One region of the Pseudoalteromonas sp. S4741 genome, then DNA from elsewhere that is predicted to be linked to it. Evidence: predicted binding sites of a transcription regulator. Region 1 holds the regulator's gene; each other region holds the start of a gene.
The links. The regulator LexA, encoded in region 1, represses DNA repair genes until DNA is damaged. The targets are predictions, from matches to a motif close to TACTGTATNNNNATACAGTA.

Region 1 (3,287 bases):
GTTTTAGCTTCTACCACAACAGGCATAAAACCATGATCTTTACCGCAAAGCTCTGCACACTGCCCACGGTAAGTACCAACCTCATTAATATTGGTCCATGTTTCGTTAATAAACCCAGGGTTTGCATCTTTTTTAACGGCAAAGTCAGGCACCCACCATGAGTGAATAACATCATCTGAAGTCATTAAAAAACGTACTTTTTGATTAATTGGTAGTACCAGCGGTTTATCGACCTCGAGTAAATAATTCGGGTTTTTATCAGCAAGGTTGGTTATTTCATTTTGAGGGGTAGCTAGCATGGAATAAAACTCAACGTCCTCCCCCATATACTCGTAATGCCACTTCCACTGTGAGCCTGTAATTTTAATGGTGAGATCAGCTTTGCTGGCATCCTCCATGGCAATTAAGGTTTTAGTCGCAGGAATGGCCATAACAATTAATATGACAAAAGGGATCGCAGTCCACAGTATTTCTACTTTGGTGCTTTCATGGAATTGGGCAGGGACAGCCCCTTTAGATTTGCGATGATGAATGAGTGCCCAAAACATAATGGCAAACACGATCACCCCAATCACACAACATATTAAAAAAATAGTCATGTGCAGTTGGTATACATTATTACTTATATCGGTTACGCCTTTACGCATATTATATTGGCTATTAGCAAGCACATTCTGCGAAAAAACAAACAATATAAGCCACAAGGAAGAACTCAGCTTACCCATGTGACGGCTCCTTTGATGCTATTGCTGACGCAAAGCGAAGAGGCATACGGCTTAAACGCCTATTCGTTATTTTTATTTTTTATAAGGGTGCTGGATTTAGTAAATGTGTGTTCTCAAAACGACTAAGCTGTGAGTTATTTTTATTCCAGCTCTTTAATAACTAGTTAAAAAATAAACAATAAGCAAGGTAAGTATGAAAAATAGACAAGGTGAATTTTTTAAAATGCGCAGTTAAAAAATAGCAACCAGTCAGGCAATTAATCTAAGAGTCAGGTTTAGTAAGGGGTGTATTGAAATTACAGGATAGAAATATAAAAAAATTGTTAACTTAAAAAAGCAGAGTAAATTTGTTTATTTATAAAGTATTTAGTGATTTTATTTATGATAGGGGGAGCACTTAACATCATATAGTCATACATTTGATAAGTTAGACATTGTGCTACTAACAAACCCAGCGCCTAATCACCATTAAGCGCTAAATTATGCTTTAATACTACATCCAGTCAGCGTTACGAATAACACCTACCGCTAAGCCTTCAATATTGAACGACTCATTTTCTAAATCAACCTCAATAGCTGAAAACTCATCATTTTCAGCATGTAAGAGTACTTTTCTGCCCGCTTTTTCTAAACGCTTCACGGTTACATCGTCGTCAACACGGGCAACAATAACTTGTCCATTTTCGGCAACTTGGGTTTTATGCACAGCAAGTAAATCACCATCCATAATACCAATGTCTTTCATACTCATACCGTTAACACGCAATAAAAAATCGGCCGCAGGTTTAAACATTAAAGGGTCAATTTTACAGTGGCTTTCTACATGCTGTTGCGCCAATATTGGCTCACCGGCAGCCACCCTGCCAATTAAAGGTAAGCCTAACTGCTCTGGCTCCTCTTCTTCAACAAGCTGAATTCCGCGACTCGCGCCTGGCTTCATTTTAATAACACCTTTTTTGGCCAATGCTTTTAAGTGTTCTTCTGCAGCATTTGCACTTTTAAAACCCAGTGTTTGTGCAATTTCGGCACGTGTAGGAGGCATACCAGTGTCTTTAATAAACACTTTAATGAGTTCGAGTATTTGCGCTTGGCGTTTCGTTAATGGTCGCATACAACTGGTTTTCCATACAGTACAATTAACTGTGAGTATATACAGTTATTTAAAAATCGCAAATATAAATTAATGCCTTATATGCCGTTATCATCAAACAATAACCTACTTTAAAAGCAGGGTAATAAATGTAATTATTAGCAACGCATTATCATATTAATAAATTTTAATTCTCGATTACTTATCCAAGGAGCTAGCATGAGTATTTGGCATCAACCGATTACATTAGAGTTTTGTAAGCAATTAGATCAAGGTATTACAGGCCAAGGGACACTCATGAAAACCATGGGAATAGAGATCAGTGAAATTGGTGATGACTACTTAGTGGCAACTATGCCGGCAATTCCAGAGCATCATAACCCTATGGGTATCGTTCATGGTGGTGCAAATGTGGTACTTGCTGAAACAGTAGCAAGTTATGCCGCTAATTTTGTGGTTGATTTCAATCGGTTTTATTGTGTTGGCCAAGAGATCAGTGCAAGTCATTTAAAGGCATCACGCAATGGCACATTAACGGCCACAGCGAGAGCTTATCATATCGGCAAACGCAGCTCGGTTTGGGATATTAAAATAACCAATAGCCGCAATGAGCTTTGCTGCGTATCACGTATGACCGCAGCCGTAGTAGAGCGAAAAGGCTAGTAAATCTGTTAACCAAGGTTGAGGTTAAATTACTTTTCGAGAGGGTAAATAGTAATTTCCACGCCTGCACCAATTGCAGATATACGTAACAAGGTATCTGCATGTAAAGCTTGGTTAAAGCATTTTGGCGAAGTGCCAGACTCAAAACCCATATCGAATGTTCTGCGTGAACAACTCAACCATTGCTTTAATGCATTGCGTGAACACGACTCGATTAACTCGCACAAGTGATTAATCGCTTTATCTGGCGTGGTTATTTCACCTGCAACCTCAATGCGAGCAAGTTGACGGTATTCGTCTTTATCATAATGTAAAATAGTTGCGACCTTTTTTAAATCAGCAACTAATACGCTAATATCTTGCTTTGACTCAAGCTCTAGATCTACATTTAAAAATTGAATTTCCGACATTATCTCGTTTTTACCCTCTATTAATTTCATTGCAAACTTTAACGCAGTTTTACCGTTATACCAAATCAACAACGCAAGAATCACTGCATTAACGCGTTTTTAGCGTTAGCCTCTGAATATTACCCACTATTTACTCCTAAAAAACGCCCTACACAAAATACGCAAATTAAAATTAAAGCATGCCGGCGACAGTTTACTTTTTTATTCTAGGCCTTAAACTAGCCGCTCCTGTAGTTCACGTATGTGATGGATATGATTCGGTTTATTTTAGCTTTGTTGGCTTGCTGTGCTTGTTTTTCAGCAATTGGCGAACAATTTACGCGGTTTTCGAGTGCCAAAAAGCACTTAATTAATACCCTTCCCGAAAACGCTAAAAGTATTTATTGTGGTTGCGATATA
Region 2 (3,287 bases), on a different contig from region 1:
GCAAGCGTGGTTTTACCTAAGCCTGGCGGACCGAATATTAATAAATGATCCAACGCTTCGCTGCGGCTACGCGCGGCTTCAATAAATATTTCCATTTGTTGCTTAACATGCGGCTGACCACGATAGTCGGCCAGTAACTTTGGCCTAATAGCACGGTCTATGGTGTCTTCGTTGGTTTTTTCAGCAGCATCTATTAAGCGATCAGCTTCGATCATAATTTACTCACAGCATTGATTTCAAAGATTCTTTAATTAGAACCTCAGTCGACATATCGGGTTTGCTTATTGATTTTACTGCTTTTTGCGCTTGTGGCAATTTATAACCGAGCGCCACTAACGCCGAAACCGCATCATCGGCCGCATTATTGGCTATAGTTGCATCGCTCGCAGGCTCTATTACGGCGCTATCGCTAAATGGGGTAAATAAGTCATTACCCCAATTTTTTAATCTGTCTTTCATTTCGAGCACTAAGCGCTCTGCGGTCTTTTTGCCCACCCCTGGCAATTTAACCAAAGCGGTAGCATCTTCATTATTTACGCAACTTACAAACTGCTGCGCCGACATGCCCGACAAAATAGCTAAGCCTAATTTAGGCCCTACTCCATTAGCTTTTAACAGCTCTCTAAATAACGCACGCTCGGTTTTATTATTAAAGCCAAACAATAACTGTGCGTCTTCGCGTACTACAAAATGAGTGTACACAATGGCGTTGTCGCCCACTTTAGGCAAATCGTAAAAACAGGTCATTGGCATTTGTACTTCGTAGCCAACGCCGCTCACTTCTAATAGTATTTCTGGGGGCTGTTTTTCAACTAACACGCCGTTTAAGCGACCTATCATTGTTATTTCCTTAGACGTCCTCTAACGGTTTTGCTTGCGCTACCCGCTAGTTTTATTAAATTTTGTTCAGAGTGGGCATGGCAAATTGCAATTGCAAGCGCATCCGCCGCATCGGCTTGCGGCGTACCTGGCAGTTTAAGTATGTTTTTAACCATATGTTGAACTTGCGATTTATCTGCCCCACCGTTACCCACAACGGCTTGCTTTATTTGCCGTGCTGAGTATTCAAAAACCGGTAAGTCGGCCATAGAGGCACCGACAATCGCAGCGCCACGAGCTTGACCTAGCTTTAAAGCAGAATCAGGGTTATGCGCCATAAATACTTTTTCTATAGCAAATGTTTCAGGCGAAAATTGCTCTATAAGCTGTGTAATGCCTTGGTAAATCATTTTAAGTCGGGTGGGAAAGTCATGATCGGCTAATTTAATACAGCCACTGCCTAAGTAAGTAAACTTAGCCCCTTGGTGCGCAACCACACCGTAACCCGTTAAACGCGAGCCCGGATCGATCCCTAAAATTATGGCCAAACAGCACTCTCATTATTGTTATTTATTAATAGTGCTAATAATGCCAGAGCACTGTATAAATTACCAGTACCAAGCCAAAACAAAAATGCCTACATAAAAAGTAGGCATTTAAACGCTATTTGGCTGAAAAGTTTACGCCAATGCGCGTACTAAGCCTTGGGTATTTTGTTTAAGCGTACGGGCAATCATAAAATAGCCTAACCCTGCTACAAACACGCCACCAGCAACGGGGCCAATAATCCAAATATTAGGATGCAGCTTACCCGCTAAATCAAACATTTGCTGCTGAACAATCAATAACGCAATATCGCTGAAAAATGCAGCCACCAGTCCGGCTAAACCGCCCAGTAATAAAAATTCATACAAGGTGGCATTTTTGATTAATCGGCTTTTAGCGCCCAAAGTACGCAGTATCACAATTTCTTGCATCCGCTCACCTAAGCTTGCTTGCACCTGCGATATAAGTACCAACGCGCCACACAACACCACAATAGCCAGTACAAAGCCAATAGCTAACGACACTTGCTCAATAGTCGATTGAATTTGTTTAACAAAGTTGTCTACATCAATTGCTGTAATCGTAGGATATGTACGTAATAACTGGCTAAAGTCGCGCTTTTGCTCAGGCTCAATACGTACTGATGAAATATACGTGGCCGGAAAGTCTTTGAGCACATCAGGGCTTAAAATAATGAAAAAGTTAGGTTTAAGCGTGGCCCAATTAACTTTACGTACACTGGTAATTTTAGCGTCGAACGACTGCGCACCAATTAAAAACGTGAGGGTATCGCCCATTTTCACATCAAGGCGCTTCATCATAGACTCTTCAAGTGAGGCCTCAGCTACTGCGTCATCGCCAAACCACTGGCCATCGATAATGTCATTTTGTGAGGGGACTTCGTTAAGCCAAGTTAAGTTAAGCTCGCGGCCAATACCTGAGCGGGCTTCTTCGTCTTTTTTCTCGTTGTCTTGCAATGACACTTCACGTGCTACTGCTTCGCCATTTACTGCATTTACGCGGCCACGAATCGTTGGGTAAAACTCCGACACTTGAATGCCTTTTTGCGCTAAGTATTCATTTACCGGATCCAGCTCATTTTGCGTAATATTAACCAAAAAGGCATTAGGTGCATCGCTTGGTAACTGAGACTGCCAATCCGAAATAATGTCGTTTTTTAGCACAATTAAAAACAACAGTAATTTAATCGCTAGCGAAAAACTAATTAGCTGCACCGCATTAACGTTGGCGCGCTTTTGAATAGACGCAATAGCCAACGACCAGCTGTTACCTGGCTTTAAGCCAAGCTTTCGGCCCCCGCCAAATATTAATTTAGAAATTAAAAACAACACTAAAATAAGCGCAAGCGTTGAGGCAAATAAAATAAGGGTAATTTTAATATTGTTACTAAATAACCACATTAATAAAAATACCGTTAAGGCGCTAAGCCCTAAATGGATTTTACTTACCGCAAGGCGATCACCTAAATTACGGCGAAGCACTCTAAGTGGTGGAATATCAAATAAATCTAACAATGGCTTAATAGAGAACATAACCGCACAAATAACCCCAGTGCTAATGGCGACTAACCACGGTTTAAACCCTGCCATGGGCAGTTCGGTTCCCATGCTTTTTGCAAGGTAACCAGTTGCAACTTCTTGTAAGCCGTAACCAATAGCAAGGCCAACGACTACCGCCATGGTACACACCATTAATAAGTGCATAAGGTAAATTTTGCGGATCATATCGCGGCTGCCACCTAAGGTTTTCATCATCGCGACGGGGTCGTATTGGCGCTCACAATAGCGCTTAGCTGATACCGCAATAGCAACCGCGGCTAATATAATGCCCAGCAAACCTGCTAATAATAAAAAGCTTTCGGCTCTGTTTAAGCTATTTGAAATGGGCGATTGACGGTCTTT
Region 3 (3,287 bases), on a different contig from region 1:
CGCGGGCGGGCGTATTAATTACACGCTCAAATGCCGCATCATCTTGGCGGTTACCCACTAAGCGTAAGTATGAAAGAGCATCTTTAATTTCTTGGCGTTCGAAGAATCGCATACCGCCATAAATTCGGTATTTTAAACCTTCTTGTAGCATCGCTTCTTCAAGTACCCGTGATTGCGCATTACTACGATATAAAATAGCCGCATCTTGTAGTGCGTTACCTGCATTAAGCCAGCTACGTAATTTGCTACTCACAAAGCGCGCTTCATCTAGCTCATTAAAAGCAGCATAAATAGAGATAGGTTCACCGTCGTTACCGTCGGTCCATAAACTTTTACCCATTCGCTCGGAGTTATTTTGAATTAACGCGTTTGAGGCTTTAAGAATAGTGGCAGTCGAGCGATAGTTTTGCTCAAGGCGAATCGTCTCTGCGTCAAAATCAGTTAAAAAGCGTTTAATGTTTTCTATTTTTGCGCCGCGCCAACCATAAATACTTTGGTCATCATCGCCTACAATCATGATACTGCTGGTATCGCCCGCAAGTAGTTTTAACCACGCATATTGAATGGTGTTGGTATCTTGAAACTCGTCTACGAGCATGTGCGCAAAGCGCTGCTGATAATGACGCAGCAAGGTTGGGTTATTTTTAAGAACCTCATAGCTACGTAGTAATATTTCTGCAAAATCAACTAGGCCCGCTCTATCACAAGCTTCTTGATAGGCCGCGTAAACACGCAGCATCATTTGCTCGTTAATATCGTATGCCTGAATATCTTTAGGACGCAGAGCTTCATCTTTTTTAGCGCTTATATACCAACCAAACTGTTTAGCAGGCCATTTTTTGTCATCAATATTCATTGATTTTAATAGGCGCTTGATCATTCTTAGCTGATCATCAGAATCTAAAATTTGAAAGGCTTCTGGTAGGTTTGCTTCACGGTGATGAGCGCGCAAAATACGATGTGATAAACCATGGAATGTACCAATCCACATACCACCGACAGGTGCTTTTAAGGTTTCTTCTACTCGCGTGCGCATTTCTTTAGCTGCTTTATTAGTAAAGGTAACCGCAAAAATACTATAAGCAGAAGCTTGCTCAACCTGCATTAACCACGCTATACGATGAACTAAAACACGTGTTTTACCCGAACCAGCACCTGCTAATACCAGCATGTTTTGTAGTGGGGCTGCAACGGCATCGCGTTGTTTGTCATTTAAGCCATCGAGTAATTCAGAAACGTCCATCGTTACGCCTTTTCAATCAATAATGGGGGCAGTATAACAGGTGTTTTTGTTAGGCTAAATAAAATACTGTTTTTATAAACAGCTATTTATAAAATACGTATTTAAGTTGTTGAATAGTTAACAGTATAAACTGAGCAAGTAATTAAAATACCTATTTAAAATTGCTAATTTGACCTATTTTTGGCAAAAAATACTAAACTGATAAATTCGTAATAATTTAACTACATGATTTGTAAGCTTTAATAAATTGGCATAAAGTGTGTAAGTATAAATAATAAGTACAAATACAAAATTAATTAAACTACAGAGGTGAGTATGTCTCAACAAGGTTCTGGCGGTAACGTAATCGCAGCATTATGTAATATTTTCTTCCCCGGTTTAGGGCAGTTGGTGCAGGGCCGTATTTTAGCGGCACTTGTTTTTGCAATTCTGGTTTTTGGCGGTTATGCGCTATGGTTTTTAGTTGTTCCAGCCGTAATCGGTGCCGTGTTCCATTTATGGGCAATTATTGATGCTGCACGCTATCGCTCAGGCGGTTAGCTAAATTGATGATGCTAAATAGCGCCTTATGGCGCTATTTTTGTATCTGGCTTTCATTATTCATAGCTGATTAGGTTATAATCTGTTGCATTGGCAGTACTGGAATAAAGTTATGGAATATCAATTTATACGTGACCCTATTAGCGGGCTGCGCATTAAAATAAGCAGCGAGCATGCCCTAATTGGCCGCTGGTTAAACGAAGAAATTGGCAAAGAAAAAGTCGCGATGGTACAAGCACTTATTAGCTCGGTGAGTTCAAGCTTTGAACCGTTAACACTTAAAGGCCACGAAATTGACCTAATTCTTTCTAAAGATGAAGCATTATTCGAAGCGCATGCGTTGCATCAAGATAACGAAGATATATTAGCCTACCAAGATGATGAACTCATGCTGGAAGAGAATGATTTAAGCAGTGGTTGTGGTTTTGAAGACTTTGTTGACCTGATCAACTCATGGCATGAGTTTTCGGCTGGTCGTTAAGTTATATTATCTGTATTATTACCCTAATTATAAATCCAACAGTGGAACCAGTATGTCTGCGAATTTAAACAAACTAGTTGTTATGCTAGAAATGCAAAATGCCATGAATACCAAAGTACATGAGCAATGGTTTAGTCAAGGCTTTGAGTGGTATAGAGCTATTTGGGTTGAATGTGCAGAAATGCTGGATCATTACGGTTGGAAATGGTGGAAAAAACAAACGCCAGATACTGAACAAGTAATTTTAGAGCTGGTTGATATTTTTCATTTTGGTTTATCGCTACGTATCGACGGTAAGACCAGCTACGAGCAAATCGCTACGCAGCTACAAACTCAAATGAGCGCCCCACAACAAGGTGATGACTTCAAACAAACCCTTGAGCTATTAGCGGCCAGTGCGGTTGCCAATAAAACCTTTAATGCGGCTGCTTTTGCCGGTTGTATGGCACAAATCGGTATGGATATTGATGATTTATATCGTGGCTATGTGGGTAAAAATACGCTGAACTTCTTCCGTCAGGATCATGGTTACAAAGAGGGTAGCTACATTAAAGTGTGGCATGGCAAAGAAGATAACGAACACTTAGTTGAAGTAGTTAAAAGCCTTGATACTGAGCATGTAGATTTTGCAAAACAGGTATATCAAGGCCTAGTAGCGCGTTACCCTAAATAAGCTTACGGTAATCGGTGACGCTTAAGTAATCGGCTATTACATTATGCGGTTGCTGGCTATTAGGGTTAGCAACCGCAAGTAAATGCTCAATGCCGTATTTTCGTGCGGCATTTAATACCGGTAAGCTGTCATCTACAAATAATGTGCGGCGTTTATCAAACCCTAAATCCCCTTGAACCTTATGCCACAAACTTTGTTGCTCTTTACTTACCCCATATTCATGCGTTGATATTACCCCATCTAAGTAGTTATCAATGGCGGTATGTTCAAATTTAAGCATCACGCATTCTGGATGAGCATTGGTAAGTAAAATGAGTTCTTTACCTGCACGTCGAAGTTCAGTTAAAAAA

Region 2: the regulator LexA is predicted to act here: its motif matches at 1,417-1,436, upstream of ruvC (crossover junction endodeoxyribonuclease RuvC).
Region 3: the regulator LexA is predicted to act here: its motif matches at 1,308-1,327, upstream of uvrD (DNA helicase II).

What each region holds. Positions count from the first base shown of each region.
Region 1 is NZ_PNCN01000037.1:38,094-41,380, forward strand. It holds gene coxB (cytochrome c oxidase subunit II) at 1-725, opposite strand, end outside; gene lexA (transcriptional repressor LexA) at 1,219-1,836, opposite strand; gene CWC30_RS07165 (PaaI family thioesterase) at 2,035-2,478, shown strand; gene CWC30_RS07170 (hypothetical protein) at 2,508-2,888, opposite strand; gene CWC30_RS07175 (endonuclease) at 3,141-3,287, shown strand, end outside.
Region 2 is NZ_PNCN01000169.1:3,664-6,950, reverse strand. It holds gene ruvB (Holliday junction branch migration DNA helicase RuvB) at 1-215, opposite strand, end outside; gene ruvA (Holliday junction branch migration protein RuvA) at 223-840, opposite strand; gene ruvC (crossover junction endodeoxyribonuclease RuvC) at 843-1,367, opposite strand; gene CWC30_RS16965 (ABC transporter permease) at 1,500-3,287, opposite strand, start outside.
Region 3 is NZ_PNCN01000143.1:4,222-7,508, forward strand. It holds gene uvrD (DNA helicase II) at 1-1,243, opposite strand, end outside; gene CWC30_RS16225 (hypothetical protein) at 1,559-1,783, shown strand; gene CWC30_RS16230 (YacL family protein) at 1,896-2,264, shown strand; gene CWC30_RS16235 (dUTP diphosphatase) at 2,317-2,937, shown strand; gene yrfG (GMP/IMP nucleotidase) at 2,930-3,287, opposite strand, start outside.